Regions from separate parts of the Psychromicrobium ferritrahens genome, predicted to be linked through region 1. Evidence: riboswitches for the same ligand, from Rfam matches in the RefSeq annotation. Region 1 holds a riboswitch; the other holds the start of a gene.

Region 1 (7,859 bases):
ACACCGGAAACACTCGGGTCAGCGACGTCAAGATCAACGACCCACTGGTGACAAATACCAGCTGCGATAAGAACGCCCTGAACCCGGGAGAAACCGCCGAGTGCACCGGAAGCCTCACCGTCACTCAGGCTCAGGTCAATGCCGGCAAGATAGTGAACACCGCCACCGCAAAAGCGACCGGACCAGACGGCGAGAAGACCTCCCCGCCATCAACGGTGACCGTGCCGACAGACTCCAACCCCGCCGTGAGCTTGGTCAAATCCGTCAAATCGGTGCAGGACAGCAACGGCAGCGGTGGTATCAACGCCGGGGACACGGTGAACTATCTGTTGAGGGTCAGTAATATCGGCACTCTGACGCTGAGCAACCCGCAGATCGTTGAGCAGCTGACCGGGGTGAGCGTGAGTTGCCCGACGGGAGATGTGCAGCCCGGAGCCAGCGTGGATTGCGAAGGCAGTTACACGCTGACCCAGGCCGACATCGACGCCGGTGAGGTGATCAACACCGCGACCGCCACCGCCAGTGCGCCGATCCCCGGTTCCGGTGGAACACAGACCGTGACCTCGCCCCGGGCGAGCGTGGAACAACCCCTGCTGCGGAACAACCAACTCGAATTGCAGAAGACCGTCTCCGGCATCGTGGACGTCAATGCCAATGGCAAAACCGATACCGGCGATCAGATCAAATACTCCTTGGTGGCGAGCAATCAGGGCAACACCACACTGAAGAATGTCAAGGTGGTCGACGAGCTGCTCCCGGGACTCAATTGCACCGTGGCGACCCTCGAGCCGGGCAAGACTCTGGAATGCTCGGGCGTATACACCCTCAAGCAGTCAGACGTGGATGCCGGGGTGGCCATCAATAGGGCCACCGCCACCGCGACGGCTCCGGATAACAGCGAACTGAGCAGCGTGGATTCGGTCAATACCCCGACCGCGAACGATGCGGCGCTGAATCTCAAGAAGACCCACGAGGCGCCGGTCGATGCGAACAACAACGGCCAGATCGACGTGGGAGAGACGGTGAAGTTCAACTTCACGATCAGCAATAGCGGATCGGTGAGCATCAAGGGGATCGCACTGGAAGATCCGATGCTGGCCGGCCAGCTGAACTGTGAATCAACGCTGCTCGCGCCGGGTGCCTCGATGAACTGCTCTGGAACCTACACCATCACTCAGCGGGACATCGAGAACGGGAGCATCGTCAATACCGCGAGAGTCGACGGCGTCAAACCCGATAACAGCACTGTTCCTCCGGCGGAAGCCACTGACACGGTGGTCCTCGATCGAAAGCCCGCCTTGAGTTTCGTCAAGAGCATCACGGGCACCCACGACCTCAACCACGACGGCCGACTGGCCTCCGGAGACAGCATTGACTATCGATTCACGGTGAAGAACAGCGGCAACGTTTCGCTGACCGGAGTCGGCGTTGCCGATGCCAAGCTGGCCGCAGCGGGTGTGCGGATCTCCTGCCCGAGCACTGACCTGGCGCCGGGTGCCAGCGTGGACTGCACGGCGAGCTATCCCATCAGCCAGGCGGATGCCGATGCTGGCAAGGTGGTCAACACGGCACAGGCCTCGGCGCAGTTCGGTGACACCACGATCGACTCGGTGGAATCCGCGGCGACCCAGCTGCTGACCGTGAGGGACGGGCTGAGCCTGCAGAAGAAGATCGGTGGCACCAAGGATCTGAATCGGAACGGCAAGCTCGACGCCGGGGACACCATCGAGTACCTCTTCACGGTCAGCAACACCGGCACCAGAACCGTGACCGGCGTCGTGGTGAACGATCCGCTGGTCAAGGTCAGCTGCCCGGAGACCAGCTTGGCCGCCGGGGCCAGCACGATCTGCAGTGCGAGTTACCCGGTGACCCAAGCTGACGTGGACTCTGGCAGCGTCAAGAACACCGCGACCGCGAGTGGTAAGACGCCGGACGGCAAGCCGATCGTCAGCGACCCGGATTCGGTGACCGAGAACCTGAACCCCGCTCCCGGGCTGCAACTGGTCAAGAAGGCCGGTGCGGTGCAGGACGCTAACCGCAACGGCCGCAAGGACGCCGGGGACACGATCAGCTACAGCTTCACCTTGAGCAACACCGGTAACACCACCTTGCTCAAGGTCTCGGTGATCGACCAGATGCTCAGCAGAGCCGGAGTCAGGGTCAACTGCTCGGTCCCGGTACTCGCTCCGGGAAGTTCAGTGACCTGTAGCTCTGAGCCTTACCGGATCACCGCAGCGGATGTGCTGGCGGGGGCTGTCTCCAATACCGCGACCGCTACCGGAGGCAGCAGTAACGGCAACCCGCCGGTCGTCTCACCGCCGTCGAGCACTAAGACCTCGCTGGATGCCAAGGTCAAGCCACTGCCGAATACGGGGGTCGACAATATCTGGCTCTTCGGGCTGGGCGGCGCAGTGCTCTTGATCGGCATTTTATTGGTGGTTCTCGGCGCATATCGCCGTCGGAACAAATCCTAGGAGAATATGAAACACCCAGCTGGAAATGATCTTGTTTTGAAGGCTAAACGTCTGCGGCTCCTCGGTGCTGCGCTATTGCTCATGCCGCTGGCGCTGGCTGCTTGCACTCCGGGCGAGTCCAAGAACCCGACCAGTACGACGCCGTCGGCTTCGGTGAGCCAGGCGACCCAGGGGCTGATCTCACCGCAGTTGCCGGAAATACCTCAGTTGGAGGGCGTCAAAGGCATTCACTCCAGCACCACGATGGCGCAGTGCTCTAGCAAAGCCGGCCCGGTCACTGCCAATGGCAAGGTGACGAATTCGACGTCGCAAACCGCTGACCTAGTGGTCACAGTGGATTGGGCTACCGCGAGCTCAGACGTGATGGCGCGCGGCGTCGCAGTGCTCAGAGCGGTGCAGCCGGGCGAGAGCAAAGCCTGGCAAGTCAGTGCCCAGCTGAGTTATCAACAGCCGGTCAACTGCATTCTGACCGCGCAGGCCGGAACTCTGAAGTAGGCTGAAGCCATGAATCTGTTGTTCAAACTTCTGGCCGCGGGGATCAGCTTCGGCGCTGGCTTCGCCGCGAACAAACTGGTGGACACGGTGTGGACCAAGACCACCGGGAACGCCCCGCCCAAGGACGGGGAGAACCTGGAACACAGCCTGCGGTCCGCACTGACCTTCGCCATCGTCTCGGCGACAGTGGCGGCGATCATTCAGACCCTGACCGGTCGTGGCGCGCAACGCGCGATAGCCAAGTTCAATAAGTCCCGCGATCTGACCTGAGACTTAGCCGTCGAGTGTGCAGATCTACACGTTTTGAAGCCTCTTTAAGATGTAGATCTGCACACTCGATGTGGGTTAAGCGGGTGTAAACTTACACAGCAAAGTAACGACAGGGGAGCGCCGCCATCCGGTGGGCGCTGAGAGTGCGGATCACCGCAGACCCTCGAACCTGATCCGGTTAGTACCGGCGAAGGGAGTCGAGCGCTCTTCGGCGTGTGGGAATACGTCGCCCCTCCTGAAAAGGAGGAATCATGACCAGCACTCTTTCAAGCAGCACAGGCTACCGCTGGCGGGTAGTGGATATCGTGGTCGCCGCAGTGATCGCCGTCGCGGGTGGCGTCATTTTCTGGGCCTGGTCGGCGTTGGCCTCCGGGATCAGTGTGCTCTCCGCGGGCTACCCGCCGCTCAGCGCCCTCTGGTCCGGCGGCTGGTTCATTCCGGCGGTGCTCGGCGGCTTGGTGATCCGCAAACCTGGAGCCGCACTGTTCTGTGAAACCGTTGCCGCGATGGGTGAACTGCTCGCGGGGTCGCCCTACGGCGGCACCGTGCTGCTCTCCGGAATCTTGCAGGGCCTCGGGGCCGAACTGGTCTTCGCGGCCTTCCGCTACCGCTCCTGGAAACTGCCCGTCTCGGTGCTCGCAGGTGCTGCCGCTGGCCTGCTCTGCGGGATCAACGACTGCTTCCTGCCCTGGGGCTGGAACATCGAATACACCGCGGATTTCAAGGCCGTCTACCTGGTGTTCTGCATGATCTCCGGTGCGCTGATCGCCGGAGCGCTCTCCTGGTTGGCGACCCGGGGCCTGGCTCGCACCGGTGCGCTCTCCAGCTTGGGTGCCAGAAATGCTCACCGGGAGCCGAGCTTCTGAAGGCGATGACCGAGGTTCGCAGAGCCGCCCGGCTGAGCGCTGAGGGCTGGTCCTTCAACCGGGCCGACCGAGTTCAGCCGGTGCTCCGAGAGCTGGACTTCTCGATCGAACCTGGGGAACGGGTCCTGCTGCTCGGTCCTTCGGGCTCGGGTAAATCGACATTGCTCCATGCCCTGGCCGGGGTGCTCGGCGACGGCGAAGCTGAGGAGGTCGGCAGGCTGACCTTGGACGGCGCCCACCCCAGAGCGAGTCGTGGCAGGGCCGGTCTGATGCAGCAGGACCCGGAGACCCAGGTGATCCTGCCCCGGGTCGGTGACGATGTGGCCTTCGGCGCGGAGAATCTCTCGGTGGCACCGGACCAGATCTGGCCGCGGGTCGAGAAGTCACTGCGCGCGGTGGGCCTTGAGCTGCCGATGAACCATCCCAGTAGTGCGCTCTCGGGCGGGCAGAAACAGCGACTGGCCCTGGCTGGGATCCTGGCCATGCATCCCGGAGTGATCCTGCTCGACGAGCCGACCGCCAATCTGGACCCGGAAGGCGTGCTCGAGGTGCGGGACGCCGTGGTCTCGGCGCTGGCGGACCGCTCGGCGACCCTGATCGTGGTGGAGCACCGGGTGGAAATCTGGCAGCATCACGTTGATCGCATTCTGGTGCTGAACTCGGCTGGCCAGCTGGTGGCGGACGGCGTCCCAGCGGAGGTGCTCAGCCGCCAGGGCGAAGCCTTGGCGGCACAGGGCATCTGGGTGCCGGATCACCCGCCGCGTGTCGAGCCCTTTGCGGCGGCGCCCGGTGAGGCTTTACTCAGCGCGCGGTCGCTGGGAGTCGGACGCCGGGGAATTGCCGTATCTGAAGGCCTGGAGCTGCTGGTCAACTCGGGTGAAGCTCTCGCCATCACCGGGAAGAACGGCAGTGGCAAGTCCACCCTCGCGCTGACCCTGGGCGGTTTGCTGAAACCTGTCTCGGGGCTGCTGCACGCGGAACCCGGGCTGTCGGCTGGGCTGGACTCCCGCCCCCGGCAGTGGAAGGCCAAGGAACTGGTCAGCCGGATCGGCAACGTCTTCCAAGAGCCGGAGCACCAGTTCGTCACCGGGAATGTGCGGGATGAGTTGGCTTTCGGGCTGCGGCACCAGGGCCGTCGGAGCAGCCAGGCGGAAACCGATGCGAGAGTCGATGAATTATTGGATGGGCTGGGGCTGACAGAACTGGCCGAGGCGAACCCTTTCACACTCTCCGGTGGGCAGAAGCGCAGGCTTTCGGTGGCTACCGTGATGGCGGCCAGGCCGCAGCTGCTCATTCTCGATGAGCCGACTTTCGGGCAGGATGCGCTCACCTGGCGGGCGCTCGTTGAACTGCTCCGATCGGCATTGCAAACGGGGAGCGCCGTCATCTCAGTGACGCATGACGAACAGTTCCTGCAAGCCCTCGGCAGCAGGCGTTTTCGGCTCGCAGAAGCGAACTCCGCCGAGCGAGAAATATTATGAAGATAACGCATGGGGGCTGGCTGGCCGAAGCTAACCCACTCAGCAAATTGAGTGCGGTGTTCCTGCTGACCCTCTCGCTGGCGCTCTCAGTGGATTGGGTTTCCGGCGGCATCGTACTGTTGTGCTTGCTTGCGGTCTTCCCGCTCAGCGGAGTCTCCTGGGCGACGCTCTTCCGGCGGATCTGGCCGGTCATCATTGCGCTGCTATTGGCCGCTTGGGGGACGGCGCTGGCCGCAGCGGATTCCGGACGCGTGCTGATGGACTGGGGTTACTTGAGCATCAGTGAAGGGTCCTTGGCCACGGGAGTTGCCATCGGGGTGCGCGGGCTGGCGATCGCCCTGCCTGCGGCGATCCTGGTGCTCACCACCGATCCCAGCGATCTGGCGACGGCGCTCGCCCAGAAATGGCGGTTATCGCCGCGTTTCGTGATGGGTACCTTGGCGGCGATGCGCCTGGTCGGAGTGATGGCGGAGGAGTGGCAGACCCTGAGCATGGCGCGCCGAGCCCGCGGGGTGGGGGCGAGCGGCTCATTGTTCAGCCGGGTGAAGGCCAATCTGGGGCAGGCGATGGCACTGCTCATTCAATCGGTGCGCCGGGCCACCCGGCTGGCGGTCACTATGGAGGCCAGGGGATTCGGTGGTAAAGCACGAACCTGGGCCAGGGAAAGCAGCTTCTCTCCAAGAGATCTGCTGATCCTGTGCTACGGGGTTGCGGTCTCGGCGCTGGCCATCGCTGTCTCCGTGGCCTGGGGAGCCTGGAACGTGGTGTGGGCGCGTTGAGAAATTTATCGCATAAATCGACTACAAAGCACTGCTGACCAGGATTTTCTTCAAGTATTAGTCATTGATATGCGTTTTGTGATATTTTCTTTGTGTGACTACTGACATTCAGGAAACCGCAGAATCCGTTGCACAGCTGCTCCGTGATGCCCGGATTGAGATGGGCTGGACGCAGGGCCAGCTGGCCGCGGAGCTGGGCACCAGCCAGAGCGCCGTGGCCCGGATGGAACAGGGCAAGCAGAACCTCAGCTTGCGGATGATCCAACGGATGGAGACCATCTTCGGCCGCAGTATCGTCAACGTTGGTGGCACGGCCTCCACGAAGATGACTCATCTGCGGGTTACCGGCGGGCATCAGCTTTCCGGCGTCGTCGACGTCAACTCCTCGAAGAATGCGGGCGTGGCACTGCTCTGTGCCTCCTTGCTGAACCACGGCACTACCACGTTGCGTCGTCTGGCCAGGATCGAAGAGGTGAACCGGATCGTCGAGGTGCTGACCTCGATCGGCGTCGAGTGCACTTGGCTGAACGCCAACGACTTGCAAATCCGCCGCCCAGCGGTGCTGGATCTCGAATCGATGGACGTCGAGGCCGCTCGCCGCACGCGCAGCGTGATCATGCTGCTCGGGCCGCTGCTCGACGAGCGCGAGCTCTACCGTTTGCCGTACGCCGGTGGCTGCGACCTGGGCACCCGGACGGTCGAGCCGCATATGCAGGCGCTCCGGCAGTTCGGCCTTTCCGTTGAGGCACATAACGGTTTTTACGCCGTCCAGGCCCCCGCCGCTGACCTGGAAGACCGGACCTTTGTGCTGACCGAGCGCGGGGACACCGTGACCGAGAACGCGATTATGGCTGCGGCGCACCGCGAAGGTGCCACGGTGATCCGCAATGCCAGCCCGAACTACATGGTGCAGGATCTTTGCTTCTATCTACAGGGGCTCGGTGTCGAGGTGGAGGGCATTGGCTCCACCACGCTGACCATCCGGGGCAAGGCCAGGATCGACACAGATATCGAATACGCTCCCTCGGAGGACCCGATCGAGGCGATGAGCCTGATCACCGCGGGTATCGTCACCGGTTCCGAGGTGACGATCCGCCGGGTGCCGATCGAGTTTATGGAGATCGAGCTCTCCGTGCTGGAGCAGATGGGCTTCCAGTACCGAGCTTCCGAGGAGTATGTGGCGCGCAACGGCCACACCCGCCTGGTGGACATCACCACCTTGCCCTCCCAGCTCAAGGCCGCGCCGGACAAGATCCACCCGATGCCCTTCCCCGGGCTGAACATCGACAATCTGCCCTTCTTCGCGGTGATCGCCTCCTGCGCCGAGGGCAGCACGCTGATCCACGATTGGGTCTACGAGAACCGCGCGATCTACTTGACCGAACTGAACCGCTTGGGCGCCAGGGTGAGGCTGCTCGACCCGCACCGGATCGACGTCGAAGGCCCCACCCGCTGGCGCGCAGCCGAAGTGGGCTGCCCGCCCGCGCTGCGCCC
Region 2 (7,859 bases), 190 kb from region 1:
TAGCTGTACTCTGTTGGAGAATCCTTTGAACCGATGATGCTATACCCAGCTGTTGCCCCGGAAGTTGCGTCAGTCAAAACATAGCTATAGTTTGCAGAACTTTTGAAGACTAAGGCGCCATCAGCCGAAGATGCCTTGAGGTCACCAACAGGTTTCATTGTTAGGGCCGATGATGTGTTAGGTCCTGCCACTTTGAGACCTTCATTGATCACAGCAGCAGATGCTGATTGAGGCTGTTTCGCTACACGCTCTTTGAGGCCAGTGGCAGATCCAGATGGGTTGTACAACCCAATTTTCGCCAATTGGCTCAGTGGGTCATTCTTTGTTTCCGAAGCCTGCACTGGAGCTGCACTAAGCCCTAAGGCTCCTAGTGCGGCAACCGTTGCAAGCGCTGTAATCAGTCTCTTCATCGTGATTTTCCTTCAGTGTCTCACTATCGTTATGTAATTTTTTCCTTGCTCAATCCACCACTCTGCACCAAAAGCACCAAGTATGGATTAAATGGCGGAGGTTTCAGTTAACACCATCCCTCTGATGGTTTTTTGAACACAGTGGATAACTTCCTCACCATGTCAGTGCCAGGCTTCCCGGACGCCTGGCCGAGCACATAAAATTTTTGGCGCAATATTCTGCGGCAGCGTCCTCTTGGTTTGCAAGATGTGCCTGACGGATGCCGCAAGGCGCTGGCCAATGAACCTATTCGCCCGCACCGAATCTGGATTGATCGCTGCCTTCTGAGCAGGACGCTTCCGGCGATTGCTCTGAACTCTACCGAGTATGCAGATCTACATGTTTTAAAGTGGGTTTAAGATGTAGATCTGCACACTCGGCGGGGGTTAAAAAGTGGTGGCCCCGACCGGAGCCGGGACCACCACGGAGAGCGTTCAGAATTCACGCTGTGAAGCTGTGAACTCAGATCCGCGAGAGGATGTCAGCCGTATAGGTGGTGACCCGGGTGTAGACGCCCGGATAACCGGCAAGCGCACAGCCATTGCCCCAGGAGACGATGCCGACCAGCTTGCCGCCGATCACCAGGGGGCCACCGGAATCGCCCTGGCAGGAGTCCTTGCCGCCCTGGCTGAGACCGGCGCAGACCATCGAGGTGGCGTCGAAATCGGAGCCATAGGCCGAGGAGCAGCTTGAGTTGCTGGTGATCGGCACGGTGACCTTACGGAGCTTGTTCTGGTAGGTGCCATTTCCCGTGGTGTCGCCCCAGCCGAGGACTACGGCGTTGGTGCCTGCCGCGTAGACCGCGGGGTTCGTCTCCAGGGTGGCGACCGGGCCGGTGAAGGCGGTGGAAAGTGTCAGGATGGCGTAGTCGCCTTCGCCGGTGCTGGCGTAGTCCGGATTGGCCCAGACGCTGCTCACGGAGGAGGTGTTCGGGCCGCCGGTGCGGTTAGCGCTGCCACCATTGATCTTGAAGAAGCTGGTAGGCCGCTTGCTGCCGCTTCCCGTGAGTACGCAGTGCGCCGCGGTGAGAACTTTCTTGGGCGCGATCAAGGTGCCGCCGCACCAGTTATCCCCGTTAGAGGCCTGGTTCACCGCGACGATGGGTGCATAGTCGCTGATGGTGGCGGTGGTGCCGCCGACAATCTTAGGAGCCGGAACCGCGGCATTCGCGGTGGCTCCTCCAGTGAGGATGAGGCCAAGAGCAGCCAACCCAAGCATCGTCGCTTTGACAGTCTTTCGCATTATTGCCTTTCTTGTTGATTGTCCCCGGTCAACAAGTGATTGCGCTCACAGGAACTTTATAGCAAATTCACATCCTTGTCTCTGCTTCGAGGTGCGGATTTAGCTGGGAATATCCTGACAGTGCCTCAGCGGAGCAGCGGAGCAGCGGCGCGGCGAAGAAGTCCCGTTCGTGTTCAGCCGAGATGCGGAAGGCCCGCTGCATGGCGCTCCGCTCAGCTGGCCCGGCTTGCACTGCGGCCGTCATCACGAAATCAATGGCTCGGCGGGTGGCTTCCGTGAACTCCGGATCGGCGTAGGTCTCCAGCCAGCTCCGGTAAGGATGCTGTTCCGTGACGGCGTGCTGCAAGCGGCTTCCGACGTCGTGATAGAGCCAGAAGCAGGGCAGCAGCGCGGCGATCAAAAGCGGATAGCTATCCCGGCAGGCGTGCAGGTGCTGAAGGTAGTGAGTAGTGGTTTGGCTCGGCTCTTGCTCGAACACCGTCTCGGCGCCGAGCCAGTCTCGGTGTAGTCCCAGCTCGGTGGCAATCGCGTTCTGCGCGCTCGCCGCCCAGAAGGCTTGCTCGGCGGTGCTCGGGGCGAGCTTGCTGGCTTCCGCCAGGCCTCGGGAGTACTCGCGCAGATAGAGAGCGTCCTGGGCCAGGTACCAGCGGAAGCTCGCTGGCTCCAGGCTGCCGTCGGCGAGTTTGCGGATAAAGGGCAGCTCGTCGATGGCTGCTCTCCAGGCGGAGATGTCCTGCCACCACTCCTGCTTTAGATCTTCAGGATTCGCACTGGTGGCTAAGCCACCTCGCTGCCAGAGACCGGCGAAGTGATTGATCGGACCCCGGCCCTTGCCAACCCGGAGTTCTGCACCGTGCGCAATGCTCTCGCTCAGCCAGCGCTTCACTTCGCGGAGGCTGGAGGGCCAATCCTCACCCGCCGCTCGCCGAGTGGCCAGACCTGCGGACAGCGAGCAGCCGGTGCCGTGGGTGTTCTCGGTGCGGATTCGGCGAGCGGGGAACTGCGTCACCCTTACCTCCTCACCGCGGGAAGGTTCGATCAGCGCATCGGGGGCCTGCTCTCCTGCCAGATGGCCGCCCTTGGCCAGTACTGTGACTCCGTAACGGTTGGCGAGCCGCGCTGCCTGGGCCAGCGCTTCGGGCCAGTTGACCGCAGGAGCTTCCTCGGCCAGAATCGCCAGTTCTGGAAGATTGGGGGTGACCAGATCCACCGTGCTCAATAATTCGCGAAGCGCATTTTCGGCGTCCTCATCGAGCAAGCGATCCCCGCTGGTCGCCACCATCACCGGATCCAGCACCACAATGGCTGGTCGGTGCCGAGCCAACCAGTCAGCAACCGTCTTGATCACTTCGCGGTTGGCCAGCATGCCGATCTTGACCGCGTCGATCTCGACGTCGTCGCTCACCGCGGTGAGCTGCTCGGCTAAGAAGCTCACCGGAGGGACATGCACCGCGCTGACTCCCTGGGTGTTCTGGGCGACCAGCGCGGTGACCACCGCCATGCCGTAGCCGCCCTGGGCCGCGATGCTCTTCAGATCGGCCTGGATGCCCGCCCCGCCGCTCGGGTCGGTGCCGGCGATGCTGAGTACCCGAGGGATGCCAGATGGTGGGGTGCTCAGTTGCCGCAACCGTTGGCTCGAGCCGCTCATTGCGCGGTCCGCCAGGCCCGGGAGAGTTCTTGCGCTGCCGCGAGCGGGTCACTTGCGGTGCAGATCGCGGAGACGACCGCTGCCCCCGCAGCTCCCGAGCGACGTAGCCCGGGCAGGTCGGCGATGCCGATGCCGCCGATCGCCACCACGGGCAGTGAGCACTGCTTGACGAGCTCGCGGAAGCCCTCTATTCCCAGGGCGGCGGGTGCATCGGGCTTCGTGCTGCTGGGGTGCAGGGTGCCGATTCCCAGATAGTCGATCAGCGTCGCTTGCTGCTCGGCGGTCCGAAGTTCCTCCGGAGTGGCTGCACTCAGCCCGATCACCGGCTGCTCGCCGATCAGTTCGCGGGCCAGTGCAATCGGCAGATCGGACTGGCCCAGATGCACCCCGGTCACCCGGCAGCCCAGCGCACGAGCCGCCAGAAAGACGTCGACCCGATCATTGACGAAAAGGCTCACCCGCTCCGGAAGCACCGTGAAGACTTCGGTCACGGTGCGCAAAAAATCAGCCGTCGACGCCGTCTTCTCCCGGAGCTGCACCGCGGTGACGCCGCCGGAGACCGCCAGGCGGACGACGTCGGTCAAGGACTTGCCCTGCGCGGCGATCTGAGCCGCATCGGTGACCAGGTAGAGGGAGAGATCGAGATCCGTCCCGGCTCGCTGGCTCATCGAGTCACTCGTTCGACCTGGATCCGGGCCCGTTCGCTGAGGTCCTCGGGCCGCAGCGCGGAGAGTTCGTCAAGGAAGGCCAGGGCGAAGCTACCCGGTCCGGCAGCGCGTTCCGCCGCGATCTCGGCGGCCACGGTGTAGACCGTGACGGCGGCTACCGTAGTGCTCAGTTGATCTTCGCTCGTCGCGGCGAAGGCCGCGATCACCGCTCCCAGTGCGCAGCCTCCGCCTGTCACCTTAGTGAGCAGATCGGTGCCATTGGCGATGCGGACTCGGTACTGTCCGCCGACGATCAGATCGATCGGGCCGGAGATCGCCACCACGCTGTCGCCCGCAGCCAGTTCGGTGGCTGCGGGCAGGGCCGCTTCCACGCCGTGGGCGGCGTCCACTCCTCGCCCGCCTGGGCCGTTTCCAGCCAGGGCGATGATCTCCGAGGCATTGCCGCGGATGACATCGGGTTTCAGCTCCCTGAGCCGCATCGCGAGTTCGGTCCGCACCGGCAGTGAGCCAATAGCGACCGGGTCGATCACCCACGGGGTGCCGGCGGAACTCGCCCCGGCCACCGCGCGCAGCATGGCTTGACGGTGTTCGGCGGTGGGAGTGCCCAGGTTCAGCAGCAAGCCAGAGGCCACCCGGGCAAAGGGCTCTGCTTCCTCTGGAATGTCCACCATCGCGGGGGAAGCTCCCAGGGCGAGCAGTACGTTCGCGGTGAAATTCACCACCACGCTATTAGTGATGCACTGCACCAGCGGCGCTTCGGAGCGCACTGCGAGCAGGGCGGATTGACTGAGTGAAATGAATTCTTCTGGCGTGCGCATGATGCGCGACATCCCTTCGCTAGTACTAACTAGATCAGGTTCGACGGGTGTGATCTCAGCCCTTGCGGGCACCCCGTGTCACGTGGTTAGCACCACGATATCGCACCGCTGAACATCTCGCGGCCGCTGGTTCTCTATTCGACGAGGGATTGAGTGCCGATGACTAAGGCGAGAGCGAGCCGGTCGGCATCTGCGGTGCCTGGTTCTGCGGTATAGATCATCATCCTCAGGTCATCGGTGGCGACGAAGAGCACATCGCAGTCGAGCGTGATCCGCCCGACCGCGGGGTGCTCGATGATCTTGTGCTTCGAGGTGTTCTCCCGGTTCGGAACTTCCCCCGATTCCCACAGCTGCTGAAATCGAGGGCTCCGGGAGCGCAGTTCGGCGATCAGCGATTTCAGGCTCCGGTCGGCCGGGTACCGGCTCGCCGTCATCCTGAGGTCGGTCACCTGCCCCGCCTGAAGTTCCGCTCGCTCCTCGGGGGTGTGCAGCACCCGGGAGCCCAAGCCGGTGAAGTTGCGCCACAAGGCATTGCGTTCCAGACCGTGCCAGGCTGAGGTCTCGCCCAGCAGAGCGTTGTACGGCGCATTGGCGAGGATCAGCGTCCAGGTGGCGTCGAAGACGGCGACCGGGGTGTTGGATAGCCGATCCAATATCCGCTGTACGCTCGCGGTAATCCGTGAGGGGACCATATCGGGCCCCGGGGTGGCGTGGCCCGCCAGCTGGTAGAGCAAGTCCCGCTCTTGATCGGGTAAGCGCAGTGCCCGGGCGAGGGATTCGACGACCTGGGCCGAGGGGGAGGTGGCTCTGCCCTGCTCGAGGCGGGTCAGGTAATCCGCCGAGATGCCTACCAGGCTGGCTAGTTCTTCACGGCGCAGTCCGGAGGCGCGACGTCGGCCGCCAGCCGGTACACCGACAGCTTCCGGTGTGACTCGATCACGCCAGCGACGCAGTGTCTGTCCGAATTCCCAGGTTTCCATGCTTCCAGTGTGCACGGCGAGAGGGGCTTTGTCCTGGACCTGGCAGTCCTACGAAAACGGGACCACTGGTTGGCTCTCGATGTTTCCAGAAAGCTGAAGTCATGACAATCACACTGATCACCGGAGCCAATAAAGGCATCGGATATGAAACAGCACGACAGCTACTCGAACTCGGGCACAAGGTCTACCTCGGTGCCCGCAGTATTGAACGCGGGCAGGCCGCAGCCAAGGACTTAGGTGCTCACTTCGTTCAACTTGACGTCACGGATGACGCCTCTGTGGCGGCAGCCTTACAGCAGATCGATGAAGCGGAGGGCCACCTCGATGTGCTGGTGAACAACGCCGGCATCGTGCCCACTGCACCGTTCGGCCCCGATGCGCTGCAGGTGTTCAACACGAACCCGGTTGGAGTGGTGCGCGTCACCCAGGCGGCGTTGCCCTTATTGCGTAAATCCGAGGTGCCGGTCGTGGTCAACGTCACCAGCGGTCTCGGCTCGTTCTGGGCGGTGACCAATCCGGAGAGAACCGAGTCCCTGCAACCGGCGGGGGTCTACGCAGCCTCCAAAGCCGCTGTGACGATGCTGACAGTTCAGTACGCCAAGGCGGAGCCCGGGATCAAGTTCAACGCGGTCGAGCCGGGGCTGACGGCGACCGACCTGATCGCAGGGTACGACGGCGGGCGTCCCGCCTCGGAAAGCGCCAAGGTGGTGGTCCGGATGGCGACCATCGGCGCCTCGGGTCCCACCGGGACCGTTCAAGAGGACGACGGCGTTTTGCCCTGGTAAATCCTCACCGCCTCATCACCACCCATCGACTGAAAGTCTGAAACGCCATGCCGCACACCTCCAGCACCGTCGGATCCGTCCTGATCACCGGCCCTACCGGCGGACTTGGCCGCGCCACCACCCTCGAACTGGCGCGCCGTCCTCAATCAACCCGTCCTGACCTGCTGCTGGTCGGAAGGGCTGGGCCAAAACTAGCCGAGATCGCCCGCGAGGCACGTGAAGCCGGTGCCACCGTGCACGAGATTCCCACCGATCTCTCCCGGCTTGCCGACGTCGGAGCCGCAGCTGCCGCCGTGCAGGAACTCATCGACAGCGAGGCAGCCCGACCGCTGAGCACCGTGATCGCAAACGCCGGCTGGTCCTCCGCGGACACCCGGGAAGCCTCGCACGACGGATTCGAGATGACGTTCGCGGTGAACTACCTGGCGCACGCCCAGCTGATCGGCGATCTCCACCACCGCAAACTGATCGGCGCCTCGGCTACCCCCACCCGGATCGTGCTGCTCAGCTCGAATCTCTACAACCCCGGCCTGATGCAGCGCATGATGGGGATGCCCCGGCCGGTCTGGCGCGATCCCGTCGAGCTGGCCACGCCGGCCGCCGCCGGCACCTCGAAGAGCACCAAGGCCGCTGCCATCGCCTATGCAAACGCCAAGCTCGCCCTCATCTACTACGCCCATGAAGCGCAGCGGAAGCTGGGCGACGGGGTCGCCGTCGTGGTGTTCGAGCCGGGCTGGATGCCCGGCACCGGCCTCTCCCGAGAGCAGGGCGCGGCGGTGCAGGCGATATCGCGGATGATGGCGCGGATGCCGGGGGCGACGACGCCGGAGCGGTCGGCACCGGCGCTCGCCTCGGTGGCTCTCGACAGCCGCTGGGAAGAGCTCCGCGACGGTGCTTTTATCGAGGTCGATCGGGTGATCGAGGTCGCCCCCTTCGCCCGGGACCGCGACCGGGAGAACCGGCTCTGGGAGGCAACTACCGAACTGCTCCAGAAGGCCGCAGGCCTCTGAACGGGTGACCGCCGGCCGCTAAACCTTACTGCTGGCCTCCGCTGATGTTGACCAGCCAGGCGATGCCGAATTTGTCATTGCACATTCCGAAGCTGTCTCCCCAGGGTGCTTTCTCCAGCGGCATCGCCACGATGCCGCCGTCGGAGAGCTTCTCCCAGTAACCTCGCAGCTCGGCTTCGTCTTCACCGCTGAGCGACACCGAATAGGTGTTACCGGGCTTGAACTCCATATGCGAAGGAGTGTCGGAGGCCATGAGGG

Evidence for each region. Region 1 has a riboswitch for thiamine pyrophosphate ahead of ABDK06_RS06700 (ECF transporter S component). Riboswitches for the same ligand answer to the same signal wherever they lie in the genome.
Region 2: another riboswitch for thiamine pyrophosphate. It lies ahead of thiM (hydroxyethylthiazole kinase); the one in region 1 lies ahead of ABDK06_RS06700 (ECF transporter S component).

What each region holds. Positions count from the first base shown of each region.
Region 1 is NZ_JBDLLW010000001.1:1,439,250-1,447,108, reverse strand. Features, by position in the region: gene ABDK06_RS06715 (DUF7507 domain-containing protein) at 1-2,474, shown strand, start outside; gene ABDK06_RS06710 (hypothetical protein) at 2,481-2,969, shown strand; gene ABDK06_RS06705 (DUF4235 domain-containing protein) at 2,979-3,239, shown strand; TPP riboswitch at 3,341-3,452, shown strand; gene ABDK06_RS06700 (ECF transporter S component) at 3,491-4,105, shown strand; gene ABDK06_RS06695 (ABC transporter ATP-binding protein) at 4,111-5,586, shown strand; gene ABDK06_RS06690 (energy-coupling factor transporter transmembrane component T family protein) at 5,583-6,365, shown strand; gene ABDK06_RS06685 (UDP-N-acetylglucosamine 1-carboxyvinyltransferase) at 6,526-7,859, shown strand, end outside.
Region 2 is NZ_JBDLLW010000001.1:1,631,329-1,639,187, reverse strand. Features, by position in the region: gene ABDK06_RS07540 (hypothetical protein) at 1-410, opposite strand, end outside; gene ABDK06_RS07535 (S1 family peptidase) at 913-1,692, opposite strand; gene ABDK06_RS07530 (bifunctional hydroxymethylpyrimidine kinase/phosphomethylpyrimidine kinase) at 1,760-3,340, opposite strand; gene thiE (thiamine phosphate synthase) at 3,337-4,008, opposite strand; gene thiM (hydroxyethylthiazole kinase) at 4,005-4,826, opposite strand; TPP riboswitch at 4,821-4,912, opposite strand; gene ABDK06_RS07515 (helix-turn-helix transcriptional regulator) at 4,961-5,806, opposite strand; gene ABDK06_RS07510 (SDR family NAD(P)-dependent oxidoreductase) at 5,908-6,591, shown strand; gene ABDK06_RS07505 (SDR family NAD(P)-dependent oxidoreductase) at 6,639-7,601, shown strand; gene ABDK06_RS07500 (VOC family protein) at 7,627-7,859, opposite strand, start outside.